One region of the Mycobacterium adipatum genome, then DNA from elsewhere that is predicted to be linked to it. Evidence: predicted binding sites of a transcription regulator. Region 1 holds the regulator's gene; the other holds the start of a gene.

Region 1 (16,228 bases):
TGCAGTTCGCCTACCAATTTCCGCAGCTGGTCGACCGGCTGGTGCTGGTCGGCGCGGGCGGGGTCAGCAAGGACGTGAATGTGGCGCTGCGGGTCGCGGCACTGCCGGGGGCCACCGAAGCGCTGGCGCTGCTGCGGTTGCCGCTGGTGCTGCCCGCCCTGCAGGCGGCCGGACGCATCGGCGGGGCCCTGTTCGGGTCGACCGGACTGGGCCGCGATCTGCCCGACGCCCTGCGCGTGCTCGCCGATCTCCCCGAGCCGACGGCATCCTCGGCGTTCGCCAGGACGCTGCGCGCTGTCGTGGACTGGCGCGGCCAGGTGGTCACCATGCTGGATCGCTGTTATCTGACCGAATCCGTTCCCGTGCAACTGGTCTGGGGTACCCACGACTCGGTGATCCCGGTCAGCCACGCATGGCTCGCACATGCCGCGATGCCGGGCTCGACGCTGGAGATCTTCGAGGGATCCGGGCATTTCCCCTTTCACGACGACCCTGACCGTTTCGTCGACGTGGTGCAGCACTTCATCGACACCACGATTCCCGCGGAGTACGACCACGAACTGCTGCGCGGCCTGCTGCGCACCGGTATGAGCGAACGCGCGATCACCGGTTCGCTGAACACCAGGGTCGCCGTGCTCGACGCGATGGGCGCCGACGAGCGCAGCGCCACCTGACTACCATCGGGGTATGGCCGTCGATGTTGCAGTCCTGCGAGTGTTCACCGATGCACGGGGCGAGTTCGGCAATCCCCTCGGCGTGATCGATGCGGCGACCGTGGATCCGGCCGACCGCCAACGCGTGGCCACCGAATTGGGTTACAGCGAAACGGTGTTCGTCGATCTTCCGGAGCCGGGAGCGGCGAGCGCACACATGCGGATCTTCACTCCGGTCGCCGAACTACCGTTCGCCGGGCACCCGACGGTGGGCACCGCGTGGTGGCTCAAGCAGCGCGGCACACCGGTGCGGACGCTGCACGTCCCGGCGGGTCTGGTGCAGGTGGAGTATCTGCCGGAAGCCGACGGCGAGTGGACCGTGATCAGCGCCCGATCGGACTGGGCACCCGATATGGCCATCTACCACCTGGAGTCGGTCGAGCAGGTGCTGGCCGCCGACACCGCCGATTACACCGACGACGTCGAGCATTACCTCTGGGCGTGGACGGACGAGTGCCGGGGCGCTCTGCGGTCCCGGATGTTTGCGCCGCACCTCGGCATCGCCGAGGACGAGGCGACCGGCGCGGCGGCGGTACGGATGACCGACCACCTGAGCCGAGATCTGCTCATCACCCAAGGCAGAGGCTCCGAGATTCGTACGTGGTGGGACCCGGCGGGTTGGGTCAAGATCGCGGGCCGGGTGGTAGCCGACGCCGGCGTCCGACTGGATTGAATCAGCCGGAGGTGGAGACACGGTGGGCGCGCAGCGCCTCGATCTCCCGTTCGAAATCGTCGGCCGAGGTGAAGGACCGGTACACCGAGGCGAACCTCAGATAGGCGACCTCATCGAGATCGCGGAGCGGGCCGAGGATCGCGAGTCCCACGTCGTGGCTCGCAATCTCGGGCGAACCCGCGGCCCGCACGGCGTCCTCGACCTGTTGTGCCAACAGGTTGAGCGCATCATCGTCGACCTGTCGGCCCTGGCATGCCCGGCGCACACCCTTGATGACCTTCTCCCTGCTGAACGGTTCGGTCACCCCGCTGCGCTTGACGACCGCGAGCACCGCGGTCTCGACCGTGGTGAATCGACGGCCGCATTCCGGGCAGGACCGGCGACGCCTGATGGCCTGACCCTCATCGGTTTCCCGGGAGTCGACGACACGTGAGTCCGGGTGACGACAGAACGGACAGTGCATCACCGCTCCTTCGCCGCACCGCAGATCGACCAGTTCGAATGTCGTCGAGCCTACCTGGGTACCGCAGAGCACGCGTCAGCCGATCGGTGCGATGAGCGTCTGCCCGGCCTGCACCGTGCCTGTTTCGAGCTTGTTGAGCTCGCGGATGCGCTCGACGATCTGGCCCGCGGGCGCATCCGGGGCCACCCGGTGGGCGATGTGCTGCAGCGTCTCACCGTCCTGCACGTACACCACCGACAGGCGGGTGGGCAGCTGGACGGGCTCTTCGGTGGGACCGCCCAGCTGGGCGACGAGCCCGAGCCACAGGGTGATTGCGCCGGCCAGCAGGGCCAGCAGCACCGTGGCGGCCGGTGTGATCGGCCGGCGCCGGTGCGAGGCGCGGGACATCAGCACCCCGCTGCCGCGGTGGCCCAGGGGTGCACCACCGGGGCGGCGCGAGGATGGGACACGACGCCGGCGCACGACGACGTCGCGGGGCAGGGGCCACACCTCGGCGGCCATTGCGGGCCGCGGCGACCGAGCCGGGGCGTACGCACTGTGCCGAGTGTCCGGGCGAGCTTCGAGAATCGTCATCTGAGCGCCTCTCCGAGTAGGGGTCTTTCGCTTCTGTGTTCGAATGCTAGTCGATCATGTGTTCGATGAATAGAACATGTGATCGAACTGTTGCGAAACGATAGACCGGGGCACCGACAAGTGGACGCGTCCCGCGCGGCCACCCGCCGGGCCGAGGGCGAACACGACACGCCTCGAACACATGTTTGATTATCTGTGCGGTGGCGACTACATTCGGGCACATGAGCGACAGCACCGAAACCCCTGAGGCACGCTCCAGCCTGACCGAGCGTCAGCGCACCATCCTGGAGGTCATCCGCACCTCCGTGACCAGTCGCGGGTATCCGCCGAGCATCCGTGAGATCGGCGACGCCGTCGGCCTGACCTCCACCTCGTCGGTGGCGCACCAGCTACGCACCCTGGAACGCAAGGGTTACCTCCGCAGGGACCCGAACCGGCCCCGCGCCGTGGACGTGCGCGGTTCCGACGATGTGGTGACCCCCATCGTGACCACCGATGTGGCCGGGTCGGACGCGCTCCCCGAACCGACATTCGTGCCGGTGCTCGGCCGGATCGCCGCGGGTGGCCCCATCCTGGCCGAAGAGGCCGTCGAAGAGGTCTTCCCGCTCCCCCGCGAGCTGGTCGGCGAGGGTTCGCTGTTCCTGCTGAAGGTGGTCGGCGAATCCATGATCGACGCCGCGATCTGCGACGGCGACTGGGTGGTCATCCGCCAGCAGAACGTCGCCGAGAACGGCGATATCGTCGCGGCCATGATCGACGGCGAGGCGACCGTGAAGACCTTCAAGCGAACCCGCGGTCAGGTGTGGCTGATGCCGCACAACCCGGCGTTCGAACCGATCGACGGTAACGACGCGGTGGTGCTCGGCAAGGTCGTCACCGTGATCCGCAAGATCTGACGGACCCTCAGTCCGCCCGGACGAATCCGTTCGTCCGGGCGAATTCCTCACTGGCGAACCAGATCTCGGCCTCGGTGTCGCGGTAGCCCGGGCTCCCCGGAGCCCAGTACAAACCGGTCTTGGTGTCCGCCTTGATCGGGTAGCCCTCCGGCGCCCGGTAGCGGTCACCGGTGGCCAGCCGCATCGAGGTCCATCCGGCGTCCTCGGGCTCGTCGTCCTGTATCGCGGCGTGACGCCCACTCGGGAAATCCGGTTCGTACGCGGTCTGCGGCGGCGCGATCACCGCGGTGGGTGACTCGATCCGCGTCGGCGCGGTGTCCACGGCGTCCGGGTCGTCGTCGAAACTCAGCACCGCATCCTGCTCGGCGTCGAGCTCTTCGAGATCGTCGGCGTCGACATCGCGCTCCGCGGCGGGTTCGCCGTCGTGGTCGTCGGCGTCGTATCCGTCGCCGTCGTATCCGTCGCCGTCGTACTCGTCGCTGTCGTACTCGTCGGCGTAGTCGTCACCGCTGTAGTCGTCACCGTCCTCGGTGCCGGATTCGGCCGGCGGCGCCGACGCCCACGGGCTCTGCGGGGTGTAGGGAGCCGGTTCCGGGCGGCTGGGGTACCCGGATTCGTAGCGGTCCCCGTATCCGCCGCTGTAGCCGCGTTCGTAGGGATCCTCACCGTCGTGGTGACCGTCGTCGAAGTGGCCGTCACCGAAGTGGTCACCGTCGCGGGGACGGCGGTTACGCAGGACCGCGACGCCGATCAGCGCGAGCACACCGAGCAGCGGGATCAGGCCGAGCAGCCACCACCAGGAGAACCAGCTGGCGCCCTTGCCGGAATCGCCGTCGGCCTGCGGCCCGTCCGCCGGGGCCTGCGGCGCGTCCGCGCCCGGCACCTCGAGTCCGGCGAGCTGAGACTGCAGACCGGCGGGCTCGGTGCTGAACTTCTTGGCCGCCCGGTCCCACGAGATCGAACCACCGTTGAACTGCTGGCTGACGATATCGCCGTTCTCGGTCTGGTCGGCCTTCGGCGCCCCGAGCTCACCGGTGGCGCCACCCAGCTTCTGCCATGCGGCGTTCATCGCGCCACGCACGATGACGGCGCCGAAATCGGGTGTCCAGAAGATGACGGGCTGGTCCTCCGCGGCGAACTCGACCACCCGACTCTGCGGGGTCAGTCCGCCATCGGCCTCGCTGGTGGTGGGGAACCCCAGATCGCCGGTCGGCCCGCCGACACTCTCGTACTTGGCCAGCACCTGTCCGGTGACCACGTTGGCGCCGGTGTCGGGGCTGTAGAAGATCTTGCCGCCGGCGTAGTTCTGCCCCACGCCGTCGGCGCCGATCGCGTACTGCGCGCCCTCCTCGGCGCCCAGCGGCCCGAGTGCGCCGCCGGCGGCACGGCGGGCGGCGGCGATGGCAGAGGTGGCGTCCGAGGGGACCTCGATGGCCCCGAGCTGACCTGCCAGCTCAGGCGGCACCGTGGTGAAGGCCTTGGTCTTGCGGTTCCACGAGATCTCACCGCCGGTGAACTTCTGGGTGACGACATCGCCATTGGTGGTCTCATCCTCGCTGGGTACGCCGAGCGCTCCGGCCGAACCCCCGAGCGCATCCCAGGCCTGGTTGATGGCGCCGCGCACGACCCGCGCACCGGTGTCCGGCGTCCAGAAGATGACCGGCTTGTCCGGCGCGCTGAAGGTGGAGTTGCGACTGTTGGCCGCCCGGCCGGGGCCCTCGTCGATGGTCGGGAAGCCCAGGTCACTGTCGGCAGGACCGCCGAGCGACTCGTACTTCTCCAGGATCGCGCCGGAGACGATATGCGCGCCGGTATCGGGGGTGAAGAAGATCTTGCCCGAGGCAAAGTTCTGCCCGAAACCGTCACCGGCCGGGTAGACGCCACCGTCCTTGGGGCCCAGCGGACCGGTCTCACCGCCGCCGGTCTCCCAGGCCGCGGTGATCGCCGCGTCGGCATCACTTTCCGGCGTGGCGACGGCCGGCGGCGCCATCAACACCGACGCGAACAATCCGGCGCTCACGAGCCCTACCGCAAGCCGCCCGGCAATCCTGCTAAGCCGGGATCGCTGCCTGGTCATCGGTCCTCCCCGAAGTCGTGCAAAACCACACGAAAGTATCGCGTTCGTCAACTTTGCGTCAGCCGACCACGAAGTCGTGGGATATCGCCACCTGCGCGTTATGCGTGTCGGACCTTCACACCCCCAGGCCGCGGCCGATGATCTCCTTCATGATCTCGGTGGTTCCGCCGTAGATCGTCTGGATCCTGGAGTCCAGGAATGCCCGCGCGATCGGGTATTCACGCATGTAGCCGTAGCCGCCGTGCAACTGCAGGCAGCGGTCCACCAAACGCACCTGCGCCTCGGTGCTGTACCACTTGGCCATCGCCGCCTGATCGACGGTGAGCTTGCGGTCCAGGTGCAACCGGATGAACTCGTCGACCATGATGCGGATCGCGGTCGCCTCGGTGGCCAGTTCGGCCAGCACGAACCGGTTGTTCTGGAAGCTGCCGATCGGCTTGCCGAACGCCTTGCGCTCCTTGGTGTACTGCAGGGTCTGCTCGAGCGCGGACTCCATCGCCGCGGCGGCCATCACGGCGATGCTGATGCGTTCCTGGGGCAGGTTCTGCATCAGATAGAGGAAGCCCATGCCCTCCTGGCCGAGCAGGTTCTCCACCGGAACCTGCACATCGGTGAAGGACAGTTCGGCGGTGTCCTGGGCATCGAGGCCGATCTTGTCGAGGTGGCGTCCCCGCTCGAAGCCCGCCATCCCGCGCTCGACCACCAGCAGGGAGAAGCCCTGCGCGCCCTTCTCCGGGTCGGTGCAGGCCACCACGATCACCAGATCGGCGTGAATGCCGTTGGTGATGAACGTCTTGGACCCGTTGAGGATGTAGTGGTCGCCGTCGCGGACGGCGCGGGTCTTGATGCCCTGCAGATCGCTGCCGGTACCGGGTTCGGTCATTGCGATCGCCGTGATCACTTCGCCGCTGCAGAATCCGGGCAGCCAGCGCCGCTTCTGCTCCTCGGTGGCCAGTTCGATCAGGTACGGCGCGATGACATCGTTCTGCAGGGTGAAACCCAGTCCGCTGTGGTGGCCCGCGGCGGTCTCCTCGGTGATGACGACGTTGTAGCGGAAGTCCGGGTTGCCGCCGCCGCCGAACTCCTCCGGAACGGCCATGCCCAGAAAGCCCTGCTTACCGGCTTCACGCCAGACCTCGCGGTCGACGATCTTGGCCTTCTCCCACTCCTCCCGGAACGGTGCCGCATGGCGCTCCAGGAAGGCGCGGTAGGACTCGCGGAACAGATCGTGCTCGGGCTCGAACAGGGTGCGGTCGTATTTGACGACGCCCATCGTGTGACCTCCGGTACTGGTATCAGGGTGCGTGGCGCCCAACATATACCAACCAGATGGTTGGTAGAGCCGCCGGCCGGGGCTCTAGGATCGGTGCGTGTCGCGAGCCAGCCTGGCCCACTGGGGCGCTTTCACCGCCGAGGTCAGTGCCGGCGACCTCACGGCCGTGCGCCCGCACGCCGGTGACGACGACCCCTCGCCCCTGCTGGGCAACCTGCCCGGTTCCATCCGGCACCGCTCCCGGGTCGCGGGCCCGGCGATTCGGCGCGGTTGGCTGGACAACGGGCCGGGGCCAAGTGTTCGTCGCGGCGATGACGAGTTCGTGGCGGTGTCCTGGGACGAACTGTCCGATCTGCTCGCCGGCGAACTACGACGGATCATCGCCGAACACGGCAACGAGGCGATCTACGGCGGGTCGTACGGCTGGGCGAGCGCCGGCCGGTTCCATCACGCGCAGAGCCAGGTGCATCGCTTTCTCAAACTCATCGGCGGCTACACCTCCTCGCGGCACTCCTACAGCCTCGGCGCGACCGGGGTGATCATGCCGCGGGTGGTGGGCACTCATGACGATCTGTTCAAACGCTCCACGCAGTGGGAGGTGATCGTCGAACACACCGATCTGCTGGTGGCCTTCGGCGGTCTGGCGCTGAAGAACACCGGGATCAACCACGGTGGCACCACCGCACATCCGGCACGCGACGCGCTGCGCCGGTTCCGGGAGCGGGGCGGGCGCATCGTGTCGTTCTCCCCGCTGCGCGACGATGTCGACGGCGACCACGAATGGCACGCCCCACGACCCGGCACCGATGTGGCCGTCATGCTCGCGCTGGCCCATGTGCTGGCCACCGAGGACCTCGCCGATCGCGCGTTCCTGGACACCTACTGTGTCGGGTACGACCGTTTCGAGCGGTACCTGCTCGGCACCGACGACGGCGTGCCGAAGTCGCCGGCCTGGGCCGCGACGATCAGCGGGCTGGCGGGAGAGGACATCACCGCGCTGGCCCGCCGGATGGCCGCGGGCCGCACCCTGGTGACCATCAGCTGGTCGCTGCAACGCATCCGCCACGGCGAGCAGGCGCCGTGGATGGGCCTGACGCTGGCCGCCATGCTCGGCCAGATCGGCTTGCCCGGAGGCGGTTTCGGGCACGGCTACGGATCGATGAACGAACCGGGGCTGGCACCGCTGCGCTTCCCGTTGCCGGTGCTGCCGCAGGGCCACAATCCGGTCTCGACGTTCATTCCGGTGGCCGCCGTCAGCGATATGCTGCTGCACCCCGGCCGGGAGTACGACTACAACGGCCGGCGCCAGACGTTCCCGGATATCCGCCTGGTCTACTGGGCCGGGGGAAATCCGTTCCACCACCACCAGAACATCGGCCGGTTACGCCGCGCGCTGGCCCGGCCGGACACCGTCGTCGTGCACGACCCGTACTGGACGGCGATGGCCAAGCACGCCGATATCGTGGTTCCCTCCACCACCGCCTATGAACGCGACGACTACTCCGGCTCCCGCAATGACCCGATGCTGATGGCGATGCCGGCACTGGTCGAGCCCTACGCACAGGCGCGCGACGACTACACCACCTTCGCCGAACTCGCGCGGCGCTTCGGCGTCGCCGACGAGTTCACCGAGGGCCGCACCGCCCGGCAATGGCTGGCGCACCTGTATGCCACGTGGTCGGCCGGTGTGGACTTCGATGCGCCGTCCTTCGACCAATTCTGGGCCGACGGGCAGCTACGGCTGCCGACCGAGCCCGGGCTGACCCTGCTGGCCGATTTCCGCGCCGACCCGCACACCAACCGGCTGAACACTCCGAGCGGCCGCATCGAGATCTTCTCCGCCGAGATCGACAGCTTCGGGTACGACGATTGCCTGGGCCACCCGGCCTGGTTCGAGCCCACCGAGTGGCTGGGCGGTGAGCGCGCGCGGACCTACCCGCTGCACCTGATCGCCAACCAGCCCGCCAGCCGGCTGCACGGCCAGCTCGACGGTGGCGCCACCAGCCAGCAGTCGAAAGTACAAGGCCGCGAACCCATCCGGATCCATCCGGCGGACGCGGCCGACCGTGGCCTGGCCGACGGGGACGTGGCGCGGGTGTTCAACGACCGCGGCGCCTGCCTGGCCGGCGTGGTGATCGACGACCGGCTGCGCCCGCGGGTGGTGCAGTTGTCCACCGGCGCCTGGTTCGATCCGCTCGAGCCGGGCGACCCGGATTCGCTGTGCGTGCACGGCAACCCGAATGTGCTGACCGACGACATCGGCACCTCGGCGCTGGCCCGTGGCTGCACCGGCGCCCATGTGCTGGTGCAGCTGGAGAAGTTCACCCAACACCTGCCACCGGTGCGGGCGCATGAGCCGCCGGTGATCCGCTAACCCGGGGACAATCGCGGTGCGACGAGGTCGACGAAGGCGTCGACGACCCGGTACGCGTCGGCGATCGGTTTGCCGTGCAGAAGCGCGCCGGAGAGCATGGTGTTGACGATGCCCCACAGCATGATCGCGGTGTCCGCGGATTCCTGGTCGCCCAGTGAGGCGAAATCCGCGGACAGGGCCCGCAGGGCGATCGCGGCGAAGTCCTCCATCAGGGCGGCCGCATTGGCATCGGCGGTGTTCTGCAACAGCATGCAGACCTTGAAGAAGCCGGGACGACGCTCGAAGGTGGCGATGATGCCGCGGACCTTCTCCCGCACCCGCCGCTCCGCCGGGCCGGTGTCGGCGACTGCGGGCGCGAATACTGGCTGCGCCCAGTCCATCAGCACCGCGGCGTAGACATGCTCCTTGGAGCTGAAGTAGCGGTACAGCGTGCCCAACGCGACATCGGCCGCGTCGGCGACATCACGCATCTGGATGTGGTCGTAGTCCTGCGCCTTCAGCAGAGCCTGCGCGGCGGCCACGATCTGCGACCGGCGGGCCTGTTTGTAGCCGGGCATGTCGGTCATGGCGGCCTCAATTCCTCGGCAGCCCGAGGATCATCGTCGCGATGATGTTCAGCTGGATCTCGATGGTGCCGCCGCCGATGACCTCGGCGGGCATCATCAGGCTCTGCCCCACGGCCGGCTGCTCGCCGCCGCCGACCATGGCCGCGCGCCCGCTGAAGACCAGCGCGTCGGCGGTCACCCGGCGCACCAGCAGCGCGGTGCCGACCTTCCCGACGCTGCTCGCCGGGCCCGGGCCGTGCCCGGCGAGCCGGCCCAGGGTGTCGCGCACCGCCAGTGCGCCGATGGCATTGGTCGCCGCCCGGACCTCCCCCAGCGCCCGGCGCACCGTCACATCCGCCGCGCCGGCCCGGCGGGCCAGGGCGCGCAGCTCGCTTTCCTTGTCCAGCTTCACGTAGGCGCCGATCGCCACCCGTTCATTGGCCATCGTGGCCAGTGCGTGGGACCAGCCCGCGGTGGGTTCGCCCACCAGCATCTCGTCGGGAACGAAAACGTCGTCGAAGAAGACCTCGTTGAAGTGTTCGTCTCCGCTGGCGGTGCGCAGCGGTCGGACCCGGATTCCCGGGGTGCTCATGTCGACGAGGAAGTACCCGATACCCTTGTGTTTCTTGGCTTCCGGATCGGTACGCGCCAGCAGGGCACCCCAGTCGGCACGCTGCGCCGAGGATGTCCATACCTTCTGGCCCTGAATCACCCATCCGCCATCCACTTTGGTCGCCCTGGTCGACAGCGCGGCCAGATCCGATCCGGCACCGGGTTCGGAGAACAGCTGACACCAACCGATCTCGCCACGCATCGTGGGCACCGCGAACCGCTCGCGCTGGGCGTCGGAGCCCGCGGTGAGCACCGTGGGCAGGATCCACTGCGCAATGCCCAGCGACGGCCGCACCAGGTGGGGTCGCTTGTCGTATTCCTCGTCGATGATCAACTGCTGCGCCGGTGAGGCATCCAGACCCCACGGTGCGGGCAGATACGGCACGACCAGGCCGGCATCGGCCAGCGCGGTGCGCTGCGGGCCGGTCCAGTACTCCGCATATTCGGGGTTCTGCCGACCGGGCCTCTCGTTGCGCAACGCCGCCGCGGCGTCGAGTGCCGCCGCGACACCGGCGCGGAAATCCGGCTCGACCGCGGTGAGCTCGATGGTGAAGTCTCGCCCGGGTAGGTCCGGATCACCAAGGGCGCGTGCCCAATCCGTCACCGGTCCGATGGCGGCGGCCAGGCTGATGGCACGTTTCCAGTACAGGTGCAGGTCATGCTCCCAGGTATAGCCGATCGCGCCGAACATGGTGAGCGCATCGACCACCAGTTCGGGCAGCCCACCGATGGCGGTAACCGCGGCGCCGGCGGCCGCGATGTGGTGCTGGACGGCCGACTGGCCCGCGCCGCGTACCGCATCCCACGCCGAGGCCGCGGCGAGTTCGCTGTTGATGAACAGCATGGCCGCCTTGTGCTGCAGGGCCTGGAACGTGCCGATCGGGCGGCCGAACTGCTCGCGCACCTTCAGGTAGGCGACGACATTGTCCACGCACCAACGCGCGATGCCCGCGGCTTCGGCGGCGATGAGGCCGACCGCGATGCCCCGGGCGGTCCGCTCGTCGATACCGGGCAGCGGTTCGGCCGGCGCGCGGTCGCATTCCAGGGTGCCGACATCGCGGGTGAGGTCGGTCGGTGATTGCGCCTGCACCGTGACGCCCGGTGCGCTCGCGTCCAGGGCGAACCAGAGTGTCTCGCCGGCAGCGGTTTTGGCGCCGACCACCAGCTGCTGCGCGGAACTCAGGCCGAGTTGCGGGCCGGCAGAGCCGCTCAGTTCCCAGCCCTGGGCACCGGCGCCGGCCCGGATCTCCCCGTCCCCGGGTAGCAGCAACGCCGCCGTGCGGCCGTCGGCGATACCGGCCAGCAGGGCACGGGTGCCGGGCCGGTCGGTGTCCGCGGTGGCCACCACCGCACCGGCGATGACGGTGGGCAACAGCGGGCCCGGTAGCAGTCCGTAACCGGCCGCGTCGATGACGCAGGCGGCGTCGGCCAGCGTGCCGCCCTGCCCGCCGAACTCCTCGGGCAGGTGCACCGCATGCAGACCCTGGTTCACCAGGGCCGGCCAGAAGTCGGGCCGGTGCCCGGCCGCGATCGCGTCGAATTGTGATCTGGTCAGTTCCAGTCCCCCGTGCCGGCGGGCGAACCCGGCCATGGTGTCGGTGAGCTGGACCTGTTCATCGGTGAGTGCCACGACCACGAGAGCCTCCTAGTGCGCCGCGGTGTAGCGCAGCAGGGTGATGTCGGCGGCGGGGTGATCGACGAAGACCCGAGAGACCGCCATGCCGATGCGAAGGTGCGCGGGATCGACGCCGACGAGTTCGGTGGCCAGCCGCGGGCCTTCGTCCCATTGCACGACGGCGAGCAGATGCGGTACCGCGTCGGCGAATTGCGGCGCGACCGGTCGTTGCGCGACGGCGAAGCTGACGAGCGTGCCCATACCGGAGATCTGGCGCCACTGCAGATCATCGGCGAGGGTGCCGGGTGCGAGCACGCGCGGATAGAACACGTAGGCGTCCAGCGATGGCGAGAACTGGATCCAGATCTCGTGCCGGCGCAGGCCGTCCCAGAACGGGGCCGACGTCGGGGTGGGTAGCGGCAGTGGGCGCGCCAGTGCGTCATTCACGATCTAGTCCCCCTCCAGCACGAGTGCTTCTTGCTCGCTGAGCACGCCACCGTTGCCGGACACGAAAGCCCGGTGACAGTCGGCGATCTGGGTCGCCTCGGCGCGCCCCATGAGCTGGCGGGTCGCATCGCAGACATGGTGCATACCCCCGGCGTTACCGGGCTGGCCGTAGCCGAGCTGGCCGCCCGCGGTGTTCATCGGGAAATCGCCACGGAACGTCAGGTCGTGGTCGGTGACGAACTGCATGCCCTTGCCCTTTTCACAGAACCCGGCGTCCTCCAGGGTCAGCAGCGCGGTGATGGTGTAGCAGTCATAGATCGACACCATGTCCATATCGGCCGGCGTGGCACCGGCCATCCCGAACGCGGACTCGGCGACCGTCACCATCGGGGTCTGCAACGGATCCGCGGCGTACACCGGCGACTTGTAGGGCACCCGTTCGCCGAATCCCTTGATCCACACCGGCCGGTGGCGGCTCTTGCGGGCCAGCTCGGCGTTGGTGACCAGCACGGCCGACCCGCCCATACACGGCATCACGATCTCCAGCATGTGCAGCGGCGAGGCGATGATCGGGCTGTCCAACACGTCGGCGATGCTCAACGGCTTGTCCCTGAACACCGCGCCCGGGGTGTGGTTGGCATTGACCCGTTGGTCGACCACGATCTTGGCCATCGCCGACTCGTCGTAACCATAAGCGGCGGCGTACATCTGAGCGACCTGCGCGTAGGGCCCGTTCTGCCCGAGATAACCGTAGGGAATCTCGAACTCGGCCTGCGGTGAGCCGTAACGGTAGCTGGACGCGCCGTAATACAGGGCATCACCCGGATCGTAGGGACGCTCGGGCGACATCGGGGTGAGGTAGTTGGCCGGGATCGCGCACAGCACTGCCTGGCAGATCCCCAATTCGATGGCCGCCGCGGCGCGCCACACCATCGCCGCGCCGGACGCGCCGCCGAGATCGACGAGTTCTGCGTAATTGACCGCCAGCCCGAGATACTCGGCAACGGTGGACGAGACGAACAGCTGGGACTCCATCACCCCGCAGGTCACCAGCCCGTCCACCTGGTCGACCGTCAATCCGGCGTCGGCGACCGCCGCCGCGGCCAGCCGTGCCCACTGCTCGAGGATGAACTCGGGCGCGCCGGTCGGCTTGCGCGTGGCGGGCAGTTCGTGGAAGCCGACGATCGCGGCGTCGCCTCGCAGGCCCATGTGGTGCTCCCCTCGGATCGGTCACATGACAATATTAGAATGAGATTCTACTTTCAATTCGGGGTGGATTTTCGGTTCCGTCAACGCCCGGCCGCCCAGGGTGCGACGATCCGATTGGCTCTTACCCGGGGGTGACAGATGCGCAGTACACGACGGTTCATCACGACCGTGCTGACCTTGCTGGCAGCGGTTCTCATCACGGTCGCCTCGACGCTGACGATGGCCGTCGCGCTGGCGGCGACGGCGCTCATCGTGCCGGGCACCGGCACGCCGAACGCCAATATCGTCACCGGCTACCTGGAGAACGCCCGCGACTACTACATCGCACCGTTCAACCCCGCGTGCACCGCGGACAACGACTGCGCGCTGCAGGGCATCGACTACCCCGCGCAGTTCTGGCCGATCCCGCTGCCCGGGTGGGGCGGGCTCAAAGGCGCCAAATGGGATGTGTCCACCGGCGACGGCCTGGCCACCCTGAACGCGACCCTGGTGGACACCCTGGCGCAGGACCCGCCGAACACCCCGGTCGTCATGTTCGGCTACTCCCAGGGCGGCAACATCGTCAGCCGGGAGAAGCGCAACCTGGCCGGGCTGCCCAAGGACCAGACCTACCTGTCGTTCGTGATGATCGGCAACACCAACCGGCCCAACGGCGGTCTGTTCGAACGGCTCGCGTTCCTGGGACATGTGCCGATTCTCGACGCCACCTTCGGGCTGCCCGCTCCGACCGACACCTGCGACCACATCTGCGCCACCGATATCGCGTTCCGGTACGACGGTGTCGCGGACTTCCCGCTCTACCCGATCAACGCATTGGCCGTCCTCAATGCGATCGCCGGCTTCTGGTACATCCACGGCACCTATCTGGCACCGAATGAGAACAGTGACGTGGGCGAGCTGCCGGACGGGTACACGCCCGCCGAACTTGCCGAACAACTCGCCAACGAGGACAACTGGGACGAGCACGGCGACACCCGCTACATCACCATCCCGACCAAGACCCTGCCGATCGTGCGCCCGTTCCTGGAGTTCGCCGGATTCACCGGAACCGGTTTCCTGATCAAGCCGATCGTCACGCTGCTCACCCCGCTGCTCGAGGTTCTGATCGAGACCGGATACGACCGGTCGCTGAGTTACGGTGTGCCCGCACCCTTCCGGCTGATACCGCGCGTCAATCCGCTCGTGCTGGCTCGCGACGTGGTCGAGGCGATCGGCGAAGGCATCCATGACACGTTCGGCGGCGGTACGGCCGTTCAGCAGGCCCCCGAACCACAGCAGGCACCGGTGCAGGCGGCCACCGCGGTCGAGGTCGCCGACACCGTGGCACCCGCCGAGGACACCGAAGCGCCCTCCGAACCGGTCGACACCGCACTGACCGAGGACACCGAAGAGGACACCGCAGAGATCGACGAGCCCGCGGAACGGGCGCGGCTCACCGAGGCCCGCACCTCACCGAAGGCCGCCAGGTCGTCCACCCGGTCGGTGCGCCAGGCCGCATGACCCGCGCGAGCAGGCGCACCGGCCCTGGAATGACGGGGGATTCGGGAACGGTGCGCCTGCTCGCGTGACTACCAGTTGCTGAACTCGCGCAGGCTGGCGGCCAGCGGCACCGGGACCCGCGCGGTGATCTTGGTGCCCGTGTCGGTGTGTTCGGTGGTGTCGATCCGGCCCTCGGTGTGCACCCGGGCCACCAGGTCGCCACGGTCATACGGCACGGTCACGTCGACGAACGCGTCGGTGGGCTCGACCAGCTCCACCAGGCGGGCCCGCAGCCGATCCAGCCCCTCGCCGGTGTGCGCGGAGACGAACACCGCGTCCGGTAGCGCCCGGCGCAGCTGGGCCAGGGCGAGCTCGTCGGCGGCGTCGATCTTGTTGACCACCAACAGTTCCGGCGCGGGCGACCCGTCGTGATCGGCGTACACGTCGCGCACCACCTCGCGGACCGCGTTGATCTGCGCCAGCGGGGTGGCATCGGAGCCGTCGACGACGTGCACCAGCAGATCGGCGTCGACGACCTCCTCAAGGGTGGAACGGAACGCCTCGACCAACTGGGTGGGCAAGTGCCGCACGAAGCCCACGGTGTCGGTCAGCACGAACGGCCGGCCGTCGTCGAGCTCACCCCGGCGGGTGGTCGGCTCCAGCGTGGCGAACAGCGCGTTCTCCACCAGCACACCCGCACCGGTCAATGCGTTGAGCAGACTGGACTTTCCGGCGTTGGTATAACCGACGATCGCGACCGCGGGCAGGTCGGCGGCCCGGCGCTTACCGCGCTGGGTGTCGCGGATCTTCTTCATGTCCTTGATCTCGCGGCGCAGCTTGGTCATCCGCTCACGGATGCGACGGCGGTCGGTCTCGATCTTGGTCTCACCGGGACCGCGGGTTCCGACGCCGCCGCTGCTGCCGCCCGCGCCGCCACCCTGCCGGGACATGGATTCACCCCAACCGCGCAAGCGCGGCAGCATGTACTCCATCTGGGCCAGCGACACCTGCGCCTTGCCCTCGGCGGACGTCGCGTGCTGGGCGAAGATGTCCAGGATCAGCGCCGTCCGGTCGATGACCTTGACCTTGACCACCTTCTCCAGCGAGTTCAACTGGGCGGGGCTCAGCTCACCATCGCAGATCACGGTGTCCGCGCCGGTGGCGGTGACGATATCGCGCAACTCGATGGCCTTACCGGAGCCGATATAGGTCGAGGCGTCCGGTTTGTCGCGGCGCTGCACCAGGCCTTCGAGGACCTCGGAGCCCGCCGTCTCGGCCA
Region 2 (16,228 bases), 2.1 Mb from region 1:
CCTCGGTCGACGCGGACCGGAACCCGCTGGCACCCGGGCTGCGTTGCGGCAGAACAGATACCGGGGTCGGGGCGTGAACTTCCGAAATCGACTCCGGTGGAACGGGTTCGGGCTGCGCCGGTGCGACGTGGCGCACCTCGGTCACCGGTGCCGGACGGAAATCGGTGACGACCGCAACGGGCAGCACCCCGGCGAGCAACTCCTCGGGGACGTACACCCCGGCCGTGGTACCCGAGCTCGCGTCACCGACATCGGTACTGCGCAGCCGGACCACCAGTCCGTGCGCGGCGGCGAGGCGGCCGACGACGAACAGGCCCATGTGTCGCGCGGTGTAGGGATTGACCTCACCGCCGGACTGCAGGCGGGTGTTGGCCACCCGCAGATCGGGCTCAGCCATGCCCAGTCCGCGGTCGGCGACCTCGATGACCAGTGCCCCGTTGCCGGCGCGGACCGCCGACACCCGCACCTGTGAATCCGGCGGTGAGTAGCGCAGCGCGTTGTCCATCAGCTCGGCAAGCACATGCACCAGGTCGGCGGCCACCGTGCCGCCGATATCGCAGTCGGGCACCTCGTCGGTGACCACCCGGGTGTACTCCTCGACCTCGGAGGCCGCGGCGTTGACCACGGCGCTGACCGGCACCGGCTCGGCGTGCTCGCGGGTGACGTTGGTCCCGGCGAGCACCAGCAGGTTGGCACCGTTGCGACGCATCCGGGCGGCCAGATGGTCCAACCGGAACAGCCGCTCCAGGCGTTGCGGGTCCTGCTCATCGCGCTCGAGCTGGTCGATCAGTGCCAGTTGCTGGTCCACCAGCGACCGGCTGCGCCGCGACAGGGTCTCGAACATGTCGCTGACCTGCAGCTGCAGCCGGGCCTGCTCGCCGGCCAGCAGGACGGCCTGCTCGTGCAGTTCGTCGACCGCGTGCGCGACCTGTCCGACCTCCTCGGTGGTGTGCACCGGGATCGGACGGACCGGGCCCGGGTCTCCCCCGCTACGCACCTGCTCGAGCTCGCGCGCCAGTTCGGTGTGCGCGACCTTCAGCGCGCTGTCGCGCAGCCGGCGCAGCGGCCGGACCAATGACCGCGCGACGAGCGCGACGATCAGCAGCGCGACCACGATCGCGGCGATCGCCACGACGGCGTCCCGGATGGCGGTACTGCGCTGCGCGGCCGCCTGTTCGGCCACCGCGGCGGTGACCGATGACGTCGTCTCGGCGATGAGCGCGTCGGCGATCCCGTCGGTGGCCGCGATGGACTGGCTCAGCTCGGGATTGTTCACCAGCACCGCGGTCGGGTTGGCCATGATCGCCATCCGCCGGATGAACTGCTCCTGCAGCTGCTTTGCCTCGGCCGAGCCGACGCCGAGGATCTGGCTCATGCCGAACAGCGTGGACGGTTCGGTGCCCGCGACGGTGTTCATGGAGGTGCGCAGCTCGGGTTCGGGCACCTCACCACCGAGATTGACCAGCAGCTGCTGCATCATCATCTGGCCGCGGGCACCGACAGCGCGGGACAGGCCCAGGGTCTCGGTGCGGATCTGGGCGTCGTCGACGCGCACCGAGCCGTTGATGGCGTCCTCGGCGGTCAGCAGGATGGGCGCATAGTTGGTGACCCGGTCGCGCAGGCCGATCGAGTTGGCGCTCACCCGGTTCACCAGGTCCTGGCCATTTCGGAGGATCGTTGTGACACCGCTGTCCACATCGGGCAGCACAGCGGTCTCGTCGAGTTGGCGTTGCAGTGCCTGGCGGCTGGTGTCGAATGCGCTCAGCGCGGGCTGGGCGTCAGCACCGCCGGCGAGCACCGCGGCATCGAGGGCGGCCATGTACTCCACGATCGCGGGCACCATATCGGCGCGGTCGGCCGCGAGCCGCAGATCGGCGGCCTCGGTGAACCCGGCGTAGACGCGCAGCCCGCCGAATGTCGCCGCCAGCACCAGCGGAACCAGCACGATGGCAAACACTTTCCAGCCGACGGGCCAGTTGCTCAGCGCCCACCGAGCCGGGCGCTTCACGGTTTGTGTTGTGGCGCTGCGTGATTCGTCATCGGTGTGCGGCGCGGCAAAGCTCGTCATCAGAGCCGGCCGCGTATCGGTTGGGACGCGTTCATATGCTTCCTGCTGCTTGAGCCCACGATGGGGCCGGCGTGGCACGCCTGGCAATTCGTCGAGTATGGCAGTCGCGGACAGCGGTATCCATACCTCGAGCGCGAACGGGCACAGTTCGTGACCGTTACGTTGCGCACCCGTGGTGGGGTCGGCGCGGGTTCCCCGCGCGCAGGGCGCCTATGCCGGCCGCAGGATGGCGACGAGGAAGTCGGCGCCCTCGGCGAACGGGCGCACATCCCAGGTGGACAGCAACAGATCCGGCACCAACCCGGCCTGGGCGGCGTGGTCGAGGAAGTCGGTGTGCTCGTACTCGCGGCCCGCGCCGAACCCGATCACCGCGCGTCCCTCGTCGGCGAGGTGCGCACGCAACCGGCTCAGCACCCGGGCGCGGGTGCTCGGCGCCAGGAAGGTCATCACATTGCCCGCCGAGACGATGATGTCGAAGGGCTCGGTGATGCCGCGGGCGGGCAGGTCCAGTTCGGCGAGGTCGCCGACCAGCCAGCGCGGACCCGGGTGGTCCTCCTCGGCGGCCGCGATCAGTGCCGGGTCGACATCGACGCCGACGACGTCGTGTCCGGCGGCGGCCAGGTAGCCGCCCACCCGGCCGGGGCCGCAGCCCGCGTCGAGGATGCGGGCGCCGCGCCGGGCCATCGCATCGATGAGCCGGGCCTCGCCGGCCAGGTCTTTGCCCGCGCGTGCCATGGACCGGAAGCGGTCGATGTACCACTGCGAGTGCCCCGGGTCCGCCGCGACCTTCTGCATCCAGATGCTCTGCTCGACCATGGGGCCATTATTGAGGAAGGGTGTGCTTGTGTTTCACGTGATGTTCTTCTCCCCGCGGATCGCGCCCAATACCGGCAACGCGATCCGGATGGTGGCCGGGACCGGATGCCACCTGCACCTGGTGGAACCGCTGGGCTTCGACCTGTCCGAACCGAAGCTGCGTCGGGCCGGGCTGGACTATCACGACCTGGCGTCGGTGACGGTGCACCCGGACCTGGCCGCGGCGTGGGCGGCGATCGGTCCGGCGCGGGTGTACGCATTCACCGCGCACGCCGACCGGTCGTTTGCCGAGATCGCGTACCGGCCCGGCGATGTGCTGATGTTCGGACCCGAACCGACCGGCCTGGACGAACAGACCCTGGCCGATCCGCACATCACCGCCCGGGTGCGCATCCCGATGCTGGCCGGACGGCGTTCGCTGAACCTGTCCAATGCCGCGGCCGTCGCCGCCTATGAGGCGTGGCGCCAGCAGGGGTTCACGGGCGCGGTGTGACTACCAGGTGTTCCAGTGGGTGAGTTCCTCGGCGGGCAGCCGCTTGGCCTTCTTGAAGTCGGTGCCCTTGGTGTAGGCGATCGGGAACAGGCCGCCCTGGGAGTACCTGTCGAACGGGATGCCGAGCAGTTCGGCGGTCTGCTTCTCGCCGTCGCCCATCAGGTGCAGCGATGTCCACGCCGAGCCGAGGCCGCGGCTGCGCAGCGCCAGCATGAAACTCCAGACGGCGGGCATCAGCGACCCCCAGAATCCTGCGCTGAGGCCGGCCGGGGCACCGTCGGGCCGGCCCTCCAGGCAGGGAATCAGCATCACCGGCACCTCGTGCAGGTGATCGTTGAGGTACTTCGCGGAGTCCACGACCTTCGGGGTCCGCTCGTCGCGGCTGTCGCCGTACTGGGGTTTGGGCGCATCGAGGTAGGGCGTTGCCGCGACCCGGTAGATGTCGGCGATCGCCTTTTTCTTCTCCTCGTCCTCCACAAAAACCCACTGCCAGCCTTGGGAATTGGAACCGGTCGGCGCCTGCAGGGCGATGTCCAGACATTCCAGGAGCACCTCGCGCGGCACCGGTTTGTCGAAATCGAGCCGCTTGCGCACCGAACGCGTGGTGGTCAGAACTTCATCCGCGGTCAGGTTGAGTGTCATAGGGCGAGACTACATTCGCGGGCATGACTGCAGACCTGACACCGGAGATCATCGACCGGCTGACATCCGACAGCTACGGCTGGCTCACCACGGTCGCGAAGTCCGGACAGCCGGTGCCCAAACTGGTGTGGTTCTTCTTCGACGGCACCGACATCGTGGTGTACACCGAGCCCGGCGCGGCCAAGGTGCGCCACGTCCGTAACCATCCGCAGGTGAGCCTGAACCTGGACTCCGACGGCAACGGCGGCGGGATCATCGTGGTCGGCGGGCCGGCCCGGGTGGATGCCGAGGGCATCGATCTCCGCGAGGATGCACCGTACTGGGCGAAGTACCGACAGCTGTCCGACCAGTTCGGGCTGACGGAGTCGATGGGCAACTTCAGCACCCGCCTGCGGATCAGTATCGAGAAGGTGTGGACGACGCCGACGGAGTAGTGGTCACTGGAAGTCCCGCGACCGCGACCGCACCCTCAGGTCGATCGGGCTCATCCTGTCCGCGGCCACCGTCACCGCACCGGTGGCGTTCTGCACGATCCCGCGGATGACCAGTGCCGACGCGGCCTGCGCCAGCTTGCGGTGGCGGGCCCACACCCCGCGTGAGCACATCACGTTGACCATGCCCGTCTCGTCCTCCAGATTCATGAACGTCACCCCCTGTGCCGTCGCCGGTCGCTGCCGGTGTGTCACCGCGCCGGCCACCAGCACGCGGGTGCCGTCCGGCACCGACAGCAGCCGATCGGCGGGCACGATCCCCATCTCGTCGAGCGTCTCGCGCAGAAACTGGGTCGGATAACTGTCCGGTGACACCCCGGTCGCCCAGACGTCGGCGGCGGCCAGTTCCAGCGCACTCATCCCGGGCAGCGGCGGGATATGCGATGACGATCCCACCCCCGCCAGCCGGTCCGGCCGCTCAGCGGCGGCCGCGCCGGCAGCCCACAGTCCCTCCCGGCGGGTGATGCCGAAACAACCGAGCGCACCGGCGGTGGCCAACGCCTCGGTCTGCGAGACCGAAAGCTGCACTCTGGCCGTCAGATCCAACAGCGTGGCAAACGGCCCATTGGCCCTGCGTTCGTCGACGATCCGTTGGGCCAGCTCATCACCGATGTGGCGGACGCTGCCCATCCCCATCCGCACGTCCAGCCCGCGGTTCTCACAGCCGGCGTGCGCCAGGCTGGCGTTGACATCCGGGCCGTGCACCAGCACGCCGTGCCGGCGCGCATCGGCGACCAACGACTGCGGTGAGTAGAAACCCATCGGCTGGGCCCTCAGCAGCGCCGCGCAGAACACCGCAGGATGATGCAACTTGAACCAGGATGAATAGAAGACCAGCGAGGCGAAACTCAGCGAATGACTCTCCGGGAAACCGAAGTTGGCGAAGGCTTCCAGCTTTTCGTAGATCTTCTCGGCCACCTCGCCGGTGATGCCGTGCCGCTCACGCATCCCGTCATAAAACCGGCCGCGGAGGCGCCGCATCTTTTCCGTGGACCGTTTCGAGCCCATCGCCCGGCGCAACTGATCGGCCTCGGCCGGGCTGAACCCGGCACAGTCCACCGCCAGCTGCATCAGCTGCTCCTGGAACAACGGCACACCGAGAGTCTTGCGCAGCGCGGGTTCCATCGACGGATGGTCGTAGACGACCTCTTCTTCACCGTTGCGCCGCTTGATATATGGGTGCACCGACCCACCCTGGATCGGGCCGGGCCGGATGAGTGCGACCTCGACCACCAGATCGTAGAAGACCCGCGGCTTGAGCCGGGGCAGGGTGGCCATCTGCGCCCGGGATTCGACCTGGAACACCCCGACGGAATCGGCGCGCTGCAGCATTTCGTAGACCGCAGGTTCGGACAGGTCCAACTTCGACAGGTCCACGTCGAGCCCCTTGTGCTCACGCACCAGGTCGATGGCATAGTGCAGGGCCGACAGCATGCCCAGGCCGAGCAGATCGAACTTGACCAAACCGATTGCCGCACAGTCATCTTTGTCCCACTGCAACACGCTTCGGTTGGCCATCCGGGCCCATTCCACCGGGCAGACATCGGCGATCGGGCGGTCACAGATCACCATGCCGCCGGAGTGAATGCCCATGTGCCGGGGCAGATTCGATATCTGGGTGGCCAGGTCGACCACCTGCTCGGGGATGTCTTCGACGTCGGGCGAGTCGGCCAGGCCGTTCCACCGGCTGATCTGCTTGCTCCAGGCGTCCTGCTGGCCCTGGGAGAAGCCGAGGGCGCGGGCCATGTCGCGGATCGCGCTACGGCCCCGGTAGGTGATGACATTGGCGACCTGGGCGGCGTAGTCACGACCGTACGTGTCATAGACGTACTGGATGACGTCCTCGCGCAAGTCCGATTCGATGTCGATATCGATATCGGGTGGGCCGTCACGTGCCGGGGACAGGAACCGTTCGAACAACAGCTCGTTGGCGATGGGGTCGACGTTGGTGACCTTGAGCGCATAGCAGACCGCCGAGTTGGCCGCCGACCCTCTTCCCTGGCAAAGGATGTCGCGCTCCCGGCAGAACCGGGTGATGTCGTGCACCACCAGGAAGTAACCCGGAAAGTCCAGCTTGTCGATGATCGACAGCTCGTGTTCGATCTGCGCGTAGGCCTTGGGGGCCCGGTCCGGCGGACCGTAGCGTTCCCGGGCCCCGTCGCGCACCAGTTGTCGCAGCCAGCTCGATTCGGTATGCCCGTCCGGCACGGTGAACGGCGGGAGTTGGGGGGCGATCAACGCCAGCCCGAACGCGCACTGTTCACCCAATTCTGCTGATGCCGTGGCAATCTGAGTGCCGAACAGCTGGGCCATCTCCTCCCCCGACCGCAGGTGCGCTCCCCCCAGCGGGGCCAGATACCCGGCCGCATCGTCCATCGAGTTGCGGGCCCTGATGGCCGCCATCGCCATCGCCAGCCGGCCCCGTGCCGGCACCGCGAAGTGCGCCCCGGTGCTGGCGATGACGCCGAGGCCGAACCGGGGCGCCAACGCGGCCAGGACGGCGTTGCGTTCGTCGTCGAGCGGATGTCCGTGGTGGGTGAGTTCGACGCTGACCCGGTCGGCACCGAACCGGTCCACCAGGTCGGCCAGCGCCCGCTCCGCGGCGTCCGGTCCGCCGGTTGCATACGCTTGCCGGACATGACCTTTGCGGCAACCGGTAAGGACATGCCAGTGCCCACCGGCAGCCTCGGAGAGCGTGTCGAAGTCGTACCGCGGTTTACCCTTCTCGCCGCCGGCCAGGTGCGCGGCCGAGATCTGGCGCGACAGCCGCCGGTATCCCTCCGGGCCGCGGGCCAGCACCAACAGATGCGGCCCGGGCGGGTCGGGCTGTTCGGTGCGAGGCACGTTACCCAGCGACAGTTCGGCGCCGAACACGGTGGCCATGTCGAGTTCGCGGGCGGCCTCGGCGAAACGCACCACCCCGTAGAGGCCGTCGTGGTCGGTCAGCGCGATGGCCCGCAGATCCAGCCGGGCAGCCTCCTCCACCAGCTCTTCGGGGGTGCTAGCGCCGTCGAGGAAACTGTAGGCCGAGTGCGCGTGCAGCTCGGCATACGGCACCGAGGAGCCGGAACGCCGTACCCCTTCCGGCTGGTACGCGCCACGCTTGCGCGACCAGGCGGGGCTGTCCCCGCCGTCACCGGGGGGCTCCAGGGGAAGGCCGGACCGCCGCGGCTTGCCGCGCGGCCTGCTGTTGAGCACCCGCTCCATCTCGGCCCAGCTCGGCGGCCCATTATGCCAACCCATCGAACCACTCTATCGAACACCTGTTCGATATGTCCAGGTGTGCTCCCCGACTGCCGATGTGATGTATCAGGACATCGGTGACAGTTCTGTATCAGGACATCGGTGACACTTTGAGGGGTCTTGGTGGTGACACTTCTGCGCCGAGGCTGCGGGGGTGGCTGTTAATGAACCTATCGATCCTCGTGTCCGGTTGGCGATCTCACAGTGGCCTGATGACGCGCCGCGTGGGGCGGTCTCGACGTTCTGCGCCGAGCACGGCATCTCCCGAAAGTCGTTCTACGCGTTACGTCAGCGCGCGAAGACCGATGGGCAGGCCGAGGTGCTCGAACCCAAGTCTCGGCGGCCCAAGTCGAGTCCGTCGAAGTTAACTGAGGAGGTTAGGCAGCAGGCCGTGGCCGTGCGTGCCGCTCTGGAGGCGTCCGGCCGCGACCATGGACCGATCAGCGTGTACGACAAAATGCACGCGATGGGCTTGCCGCAGGTCCCTTCCATCGCGGCGTTGGCACGGATCTTCCGTGAGGCCGGTGTGGCTCGTCTTGAGCCCAAGAAGAAGCCCCGTTCGGCATGGCGACGGTTCGTCTACTCGGCCCCGAACGCGTGCTGGCAAGTCGACGCCACGCAGTACGTACTCACCGGTGGTCGCACGTGTGTGATCTTCCAGCTCATCGACGACCACTCCCGCTACGCGGTGGCCTCCCATGTGGCGTGGACAGAGACTGCCGAAGCGGCCATCGCAGTGTTTGACAAGGGTGTAGCAGCCTGTGGTGTTCCTCAACGGTTGTTGTCGGACAACGGAATTGCGCTGAATCCCTCGCGGCGTGGCTACCTCGGCCGACTCGTCAAGCACCTCTCGCGGCTAGGGGTTCAGGCAATCACCGGCAAGCCCGACAAGCCCACCACGCAAGGCAAGAACGAGCGCTTCCATCAGACCTTGTTCCGCTACCTCGACAAGCAGCCGCTTGCCAGCACGCTGGCCGAGTTGCAGGCCCAGGTCGATGCGTTCGACGACATCTACAACACCGAACGCCCCCACCAAGGGCTGCCTGGACGCGTCACACCGCGCACGGCCTGGGAGGCAATCGCCAAAGCTGACCCGCCGCGCCCCAGGCCCGACGCGCCGGTTCGTCCAGCGGTCACCACACCGCGCAGGTCTGCGCCAACCGACCTGCCTGCCGGCACCAACGTCGCAACCCTGACCAGCGGGGGCACCCTCGTCCTCGCCGGAGTTCGCTATCAAGTCGACGGCGGGCGCGGCTTCGAACAGGTCTTGGTGGTCATCGACGGCGAGAAGATCACCGTGGCTGACCTGGACGGCGAAGTCCTCATCGAACACACCCGACCCGCACCGGGGGTGAAGTACGTCGGCAACGGACGCCCCCGTGGTCCGCGCCCCAAGAACGAGAAACCGTCACCGATGTCCTGATACATCAACTGTCACCGATGTCCTGATACAGAACTGTCACCGATGTCCTGAGACATCACAGCGCCCGTCCGTCGAAAGTGGGGCCTATTGGCCCTAGGCGCGCGCGCGACCCGGTCGCACACTGACAGGTGCTGGAGGTCTCCAGGCGAATCCGGCACCGAGGCTGGGGCGGCCGGCACACCCCAGCCGAGTCCACCGACGGAGGTACACCGACCATGACTGACACACCGGACACCCCGAATGCCACCCCCGCCGCGGAGTCGGCAACGGTGGCACCACCACCCCGTACGCACACCGAGCATCGCCCCAGTCGGCTCTACCAAGTCTTGGCGTGGGTCGGCGCCATCACCGGCGTCTTGTTCGTCGTCACCGTGGTTTTCGTCGCCGGAATCGTCATCGGCGGCGGGCCCGGCGGCTACCACGGCTGGACCCGCGGCTACCACCACAGCTATCAGATGGGGCCGCAGGGACCACGGGACGGTTGCCCGATGATGGGCCCCGGGATGATGGGACCCGGCGGCATGATGGGGCCTGGCGGCATGATAGGACCCGGCGGGATGATGGGCCCCGGCGGGATGATGGGGCCGGGCGGGATGATGGGGCCCGGCGGGATGCCTCCCGCACCGACCACGACACCGCCTCAGCGTCCGTCCTGACACGCGGCGCGCTCGACGTTCGCCCACGCGGCATGCCCGCAACCACCGCCGTCGAGCCCGGGACATGTCAGCCCCCTTTGCGATAATGGTCATATGCCGCCTCCGACAGCGCCTTTGGATCGGGATCGGTTCGCGCCCAAGCGTATCGAGGTGTTGTTCGACAAGATGGCGGAGTTGACCGGGCAGCGCAATGCCATCGATGGCCGGTTGGTGGAGATCATCGCCGAGATCGACGGCGCGGGCAGCGCCGATGGAAACTCCTTGTGGGGTGCCACCGGGTGTCGCTCGTTGGCGGGGTTGGTGGCGTGGAAGGCCGGGGTGAGCCCGCGGCGGGCCGAGACCATGGTCGCGGTGGCGCACCGGCTGTCAGAGCTTGGACGCTGCGCGGCGGGCCTGCGCGAGGGCCGGGTGTCGCTGGATCAGATCGGGGTGATCGCCGAACGCGGCGGGCCGGGCTGCGATGAGCATTACGCGGAGTTGGTGCAGCACGCCACGGTCAGCCAGTTGCGGACCGCGGTCAAACAGGAACCGCGTCCCGAACCCGATCCCAAGCCCGAACCGAAGCGGTCGTTCAGCCGTATCGAAAGCGATGACTACACCACCTACCGGATCCGGCTGCCCACGGTGGAGGCCGCGAAATTCGAGACCGCCCACCAGTCCCACCGAGACAAGCTGATCGCGGACTGGAAACGCGACCACGACCCCAAAGACGCGATTGATCCGCAGGACGGGGATCAGTACGACGTCGACGCCGAGACCACGATTTCCGGGCAGGCGCCCCCGTTCCCGAACGCGGTCGATGCGTTCATGAGTCTGGTCGAGGCCGGCTGGGATGCCGACGTGCAGCAGCGTCCGCACGGGCAGCACACCACCGTCGTCATGCACCTCGATGTCGAGAAGCGGGTCGCCGCGCTGCACCTGGGCCCGGCCCTCTCCGATGCCGACCGCCGGTACCTGTTCTGTGATGCCACCTGCGAGGTGTGGTTCGAACACGCCGGTCGCCCCATCGGGGCGGGGCGGACCACCCGGACGGTGGGGCGGCGGCTGCGCCGAGCGCTGGAGCACCGCGACCGCACGTGTGTGGTGCCCGGGTGCGCGGCGACGCGCGGGTTGCATGCCCATCATCTGGTGCACTGGGAGGACGGCGGGCCCACCGAACTGTGGAATCTGGTGTTGCTCTGCCCGTTTCATCACCGCCTGCATCACCGCGGCGGCATCACCCTCACCGGGCCCGCCGACACCCTGAAAGTCACCGACGAAGACGGCGAGGAACTCACCAACACCGCACTGGCCCGCCCACCCACCACGGCGGCACCCGATGTACCACCGTGCCCCGGACCCAAGGGTGAACGCGCCCAATGGTGGTGGTACACACCATTCGAACCGCCACCGGCGTCGATGAACTAGCGCTGCGCTATTCCTGCAACGCCGGAGTATCGCGTCGCAGCGTCTGCCCGGTGAAGAAGTCCGGGCGCTGCGAACGCATCACCAGCATCAGCACCGCGCCGAGCGCCAGAATCCCGAACCCGATGAAGAACACCAGGCCGATACCGCCGATCGCCGCGCCGCTGCCGTTCTCCGGGTTCATGCTCTCGCCGATCGCGATGACGAAGACGGTCGCGAGCATGAGCCCGCCCAGCAGCGGGAAGACGAGCTTGAACACGATGTTGTGAACGCTGTCGAACAGTTCCCGGCGGAAGAACCAGACGCACGCGAACGCGGTGATGCCGTAGTACCAGCAGATCATGATGCCCAGCGCGGCGATGGTGTCCCAGAGTGCGTTGTCGGACAACAATTTCACGACCGTGTAGAACCCGCCGGTGACCACCCCGGCGACCACGGTGGAGTACACCGGCGTCAGGAAGCGCGGGCTCACCTCTGCGAAGCGGGCCGGGAAGGCCTTGTATGCCCCCATCGCGAGCATGGCACGGGCGGCGGGCAGGAAGGTGGTCTGCAAGCTCGCCACCGAGGAGGCGAACACCGCCAGGTACAGCAGCGGTCCGAACCATGGTCCCAGCACCGGGTCGGCCAGCGCCCCGAACACGTTCTCTGAATTCTCCGGGTTGCCCAACCCCAGGCCCTCCTCGCCGGTGCCGGCGTACATCATCACCGCCACCGCGATCAGCAGGTAGGTGACCAGAATCGAGATGACACAGAGCAACCCGGCCCGTCCGGGCACCTTCGTCGGGTCCTTGGATTCCTCGCCGAGGGTCAGACAGGTGTCCCAGCCCCAGAACGCGAAGATCGAACCGGTCAGCCCAACGGCGAACACCGCCAGGGTCAGCCCGGTGAACGGGTTGAACCAGTCCAGATCGAAACTCAGCCCGGCCGGGGCATCGCCTCGGCTCACATGGACGAGAGCCGCGACCGCGAAGGCCACCAGCACCAGCAACTGGAAGCCCACCAGCACGTACTGAACTCGCTCACTGGTGGTGATTCCGCGACTGGCGATCAGCGTGGCGAGCGCGATGAACACCAATGTCGTGATGATGTTGACAGGCTTGTTTCCCGCGAGGTCCGCGATCCCGGGCTGACCGGCCACCCGGGCGATCAATAGATAGAAGAACTCGACCGCGATCGCGGCCAGGTTGGACAGCACGATGATCGAGGCCACCACCATCCCCCACCCACACATCCAGCCCACATAGGGCCCGAATGCCTTGGTGGACCAGGTGAACGACGCCCCGCAGTCCGGGGTCCGGGAGTTCAACTCGCGATAGGCGTACGCGGTGAGGAACATCGGGATGAAGCCGGCGATGAAGATCGCCGGCATTTTCAAACCGACCGTGGCGACGATGACGCCGATGCTCGCGGTCAGCGTGTAACCGGGCGCCACACAGGAGATGCCGAGCACGGCGCCGGAAAGGGTGCCGACCTTGCCCGCCGCCAGGCCTTTCGACACCGTTCCCGAGTCCTGGGTGGTCATGAATTCTCCTCATCGACAGATCGGGGTACGACGACCATCGGAACGTCGAGCACACGCAACATCTTGGCCGCCGTCGAACCGAGGAACAGCCGGCGCGGCGCGGCCAACCGACTGGAACCGACCATGAGCAGATCGCCGTCCTGCCAGGGCAGTCTGCTCACCGCATCCTCCACGGTCGAACCGTCGACCACCGTCGAGGTCACCGAGAAGCCCTCGGGAAGATAGCTTTTCGCCTCCTCCAAGACATGGTGGGCGTGCGCCATCGCCCGCTCACGCAGCGCTTCGGCGTCGCTGCGCAGCGATCCGTACATCGGGTCGAGGGCCACCAGCGACACCAACCGCAACGGCACGTCCGCGGCCTTGGCGGCCCGCAACGCCGCGTCCAGCAGCGCATCGGCACCGGCCCGCTCACCGATGGCGCAGGTCACCTCGCGTACCCGCGGCACGGTCGAAAGCCGAGTGCCCTTCGGGGCCACGGCCACCGGGACCGGGGCCGAATACAGCAGTTCGTTGACCACCGAGCCGAGGGAGAAGTTGCCGACCAGACCGCCGCCCGAACCACCGACGACCAGCGCCTCGGCGCCGAGTCGGCGGACCTCCCGGATCAGGCCGTCAGCCGGTGAGTTGCTGAAACTGACGTGCGGGTGGGCCACCACATCGTCGGGGATCTCGGCCATCGCATCGGCGAGCCATTCCTGCGCCTGTTCGGCCAGCACGTCCTCCGGGACGATGGCGGGGATGCCGCGGTCCTGCGGCAGCACCAGGCACAGATCCAGTTCGGCGCCCAGGCTGCGGGCCAATCGGACGCCGAGGGCGACCGCGTCCGCGCCGCCGGGGATGGCGAGGTATCCGACAACCAGTCTCATCGGGCCATCCTGTCAACGCGCGGCCATGCGCACCGGCGTTTGGGCCTACGAAATCAGTTGTATTCAGCGGCGCCGTCGTCCAGCACCACCCGGGCGTCCGAGCCGTCCGGGTGGGCGGCCTCGGTGCGGAACACCGCGTGGCCTGGCTCGGTGCGCCATATCGACGTCGTCAGCGTCTCGCCGGGGAATACCGGCGAGCTGAACCGCGACGCCACCGCGGTGACCTTGGTGGCGTCGCCGCCCCCGAGTTCGGCGACCAGGGCCCGGCCGGCCACCCCGTAGGTGCACAGGCCGTGCAGGATCGGCTTGGGGAAACCGGCGAGATTCTGGGCGAACCACGGGTCGCTGTGCAACGGATTGCGGTCGCCAGAGAGCCGGTACAGCAGTGCCTGATCGCCACGTGTCGGCAGGGCGACCTGGGCATCGGGCGCGCGGTCGGGGAACTGCGGGGCCGCGGGCCGCTGACCGGGCTGACCGCCGAACCCACCCTCGCCCCGGATCACCACCGTGGTCAGGGTTTCCACCAGCACCTCACCGCTGTCCGGGTCGGCACCGACGCCCTTGAGCATCACCACCGCGTTCTTGCCCGCACCCTTGTCCTGGATATCGGCGACCTCGGAGTGCACGCTCAAGCTTCCGGCGGGCGGAAGCGGCGCGAACAACCGGATCGCCTGGGAGCCGTGCAACAGCAGGCTGAAATTGAACGACCCGATCAGCAGCGCGGCCGCGAACGGCGAGCAGGCGATCACGGCGAAGGTGGGCAGCACCTGCTGCTCGATATCGTGGCTGTTCTCGGTGGTGAAGGCCAGGTCGTCGGTGCCCGCGCCGACACCGAGCGCGTACAGCAGCGTCTCGCGGTCGGTCCAGCTGAAGGTCTGGGGTTCGGTCTTGGCACCGACGGCGTTCGGGTCGAGCGGCATGGGCGGACATCCCTTCGTGACGGCTATGGGGTGTGACCGGGACCATAGTTGACCTTTGCCCGTCCGAGGACCACCATGAGCCGCATGCATTATGTCGTTACCGGCGGTACCGGGTTTATCGGTAGTCGAGTGGTCGCCCGCCTGCTGGCCCGCGACCCCGCCGCCGAGGTCTCCGTGCTGGTCCGCCGCGGGTCACTGCAACACTTCGAACGGCTGTCCAGCAAATGGGGCCCCCGAGCGAAACCACTGGTCGGAGACCTCACCGAGCCCGGACTGGGCCTCGGAGACGACCTCGGCACCGCCGACCATGTGGTGCACTGCGCCGCCATCTACGACATGACCGCACCCGAGGGCATCCAGCGCGCCGCCAACGTCGAGGGCACTCGCGCGGTCATCGACCTGACCCGGCGCCTCGGAGCGACACTGCATCATGTGTCGTCCATTGCGGTGGCCGGGGACTTCCGCGGCGAGTACACCGAGGACGATTTCGACGTCGGCCAGTATCTGCCCACCCCGTATCACCAGACCAAGTTCGAGGCCGAGGCACTGGTGCGCGCCGAACACGGACTGCGGACGCGCATCTACCGCCCGGCCGTCGTGGTCGGCGACTCCCGGACCGGCGAGATGGACAAGGCCGACGGGCCGTACTACTTCTTCCCCATCCTGGCCAAACTCGCCGCTCTGCCCGGCTTCACCCCGATGGTGCTGCCCGACACCGGCCGAACGAACATCGTGCCGGTCGACTTCGTGGTTGACGCCATGGTTCACCTGATGCACATCCCCGACTCCGACGGTCGCACCTTCCATCTCACGGCTCCGAAAACCATTGGGCTGCGCGGCATCTACCGCGGTGTGGCCAAGGCCGCCGGGTTGCCGCCGCTGGTCGGCTCGCTCCCCGGAGCGGCGGTGTCCCCCGTCCTCAAGGCCACCGGCCGCGCCAAGATCGTGCGCAACATGGCTGCCACCCAACTCGGGGTGCCCGCGGAGATCCTCGACGTGGTCGACCTCGCGCCGACATTCGTCGCCGACCGCACCACGGCCGCGCTCGCCCGGACCGGTATCGAGGTGCCCGAATTCGCCTCGTACGCGCCGAAATTGTGGAGATACTGGGCGCAGAACCTGGACCCTGACCGGGCCCGCCGCGATGACCCGGACGGGCCGCTGGTGGGCAGGCACGTCATCATCACCGGCGCCTCCAGCGGCATCGGGCGCGCCTCGGCAATCGCGGTCGCCCAGCGTGGCGCCACGGTGTTCGCATTGGCGCGCAATGCCGCAGCGCTGGACGACCTGATCTCCGAGATCCGCGCCGACGGTGGCGACGCACACGCATTCACCTGTGACGTTACCAATTCCGGTTCGGTGGATCACACCGTCATGGACATCCTCGGCCGATTCGGGCACGTCGACTATCTGGTCAACAACGCCGGCCGGTCCATCCGCCGGTCGGTGTCGGCCTCCACCGACCGCCTGCACGATTACGAACGGGTGATGGCCGTCAACTATTTCGGCGCGGTGCGGATGGTGTTGGCGCTGCTACCACATTGGCAGGAACGCCGGTTCGGCCACGTGGTCAACGTATCCAGTGCCGGCGTGCAGGCCAACAGTCCCAAATACAGCGCGTATCTGCCGACCAAGGCCGCGCTGGACGCGTTCTCCGACGTGGTCGGCACCGAAACGCTCTCGG

What was found. The regulator LexA, encoded in region 1, represses DNA repair genes until DNA is damaged. The targets are predictions, from matches to a motif close to CGAACANNTGTTCG.
Region 2: a site for LexA is predicted at 7,767-7,780, ahead of A7U43_RS08920 (error-prone DNA polymerase). Genes of this name have one in related genera too.

Annotation. Positions count from the first base shown of each region.
Region 1 covers NZ_CP015596.1:3,947,553-3,963,780, forward strand. The annotation lists gene A7U43_RS18730 (alpha/beta fold hydrolase) at 1-674, shown strand, start outside; gene A7U43_RS18735 (PhzF family phenazine biosynthesis protein) at 688-1,386, shown strand; gene nrdR (transcriptional regulator NrdR) at 1,388-1,849, opposite strand; gene A7U43_RS18745 (LysM peptidoglycan-binding domain-containing protein) at 1,925-2,422, opposite strand; gene lexA (transcriptional repressor LexA) at 2,644-3,318, shown strand; gene A7U43_RS18755 (LGFP repeat-containing protein) at 3,326-5,395, opposite strand; gene A7U43_RS18760 (acyl-CoA dehydrogenase family protein) at 5,511-6,668, opposite strand; gene A7U43_RS18765 (molybdopterin guanine dinucleotide-containing S/N-oxide reductase) at 6,766-9,042, shown strand; gene A7U43_RS18770 (TetR/AcrR family transcriptional regulator) at 9,039-9,608, opposite strand; gene A7U43_RS18775 (acyl-CoA dehydrogenase) at 9,616-11,835, opposite strand; gene A7U43_RS18780 (Zn-ribbon domain-containing OB-fold protein) at 11,845-12,261, opposite strand; gene A7U43_RS18785 (thiolase family protein) at 12,265-13,470, opposite strand; gene A7U43_RS18790 (PE-PPE domain-containing protein) at 13,609-14,970, shown strand; gene hflX (GTPase HflX) at 15,039-16,228, opposite strand, start outside.
Region 2 covers NZ_CP015596.1:1,858,269-1,874,496, reverse strand. The annotation lists gene A7U43_RS08945 (HAMP domain-containing sensor histidine kinase) at 1-2,068, opposite strand, end outside; gene A7U43_RS08940 (class I SAM-dependent methyltransferase) at 2,279-2,884, opposite strand; gene A7U43_RS08935 (tRNA (cytidine(34)-2'-O)-methyltransferase) at 2,925-3,377, shown strand; gene A7U43_RS08930 (nitroreductase family protein) at 3,378-4,019, opposite strand; gene A7U43_RS08925 (TIGR03667 family PPOX class F420-dependent oxidoreductase) at 4,043-4,453, shown strand; gene A7U43_RS08920 (error-prone DNA polymerase) at 4,457-7,753, opposite strand; gene A7U43_RS08915 (IS481 family transposase) at 7,908-9,176, shown strand; gene A7U43_RS08910 (hypothetical protein) at 9,392-9,832, shown strand; gene A7U43_RS08905 (HNH endonuclease signature motif containing protein) at 9,926-11,239, shown strand; gene A7U43_RS08900 (APC family permease) at 11,247-12,758, opposite strand; gene A7U43_RS08895 (universal stress protein) at 12,755-13,624, opposite strand; gene A7U43_RS08890 (MaoC/PaaZ C-terminal domain-containing protein) at 13,678-14,544, opposite strand; gene A7U43_RS08885 (SDR family oxidoreductase) at 14,629-16,228, shown strand, end outside.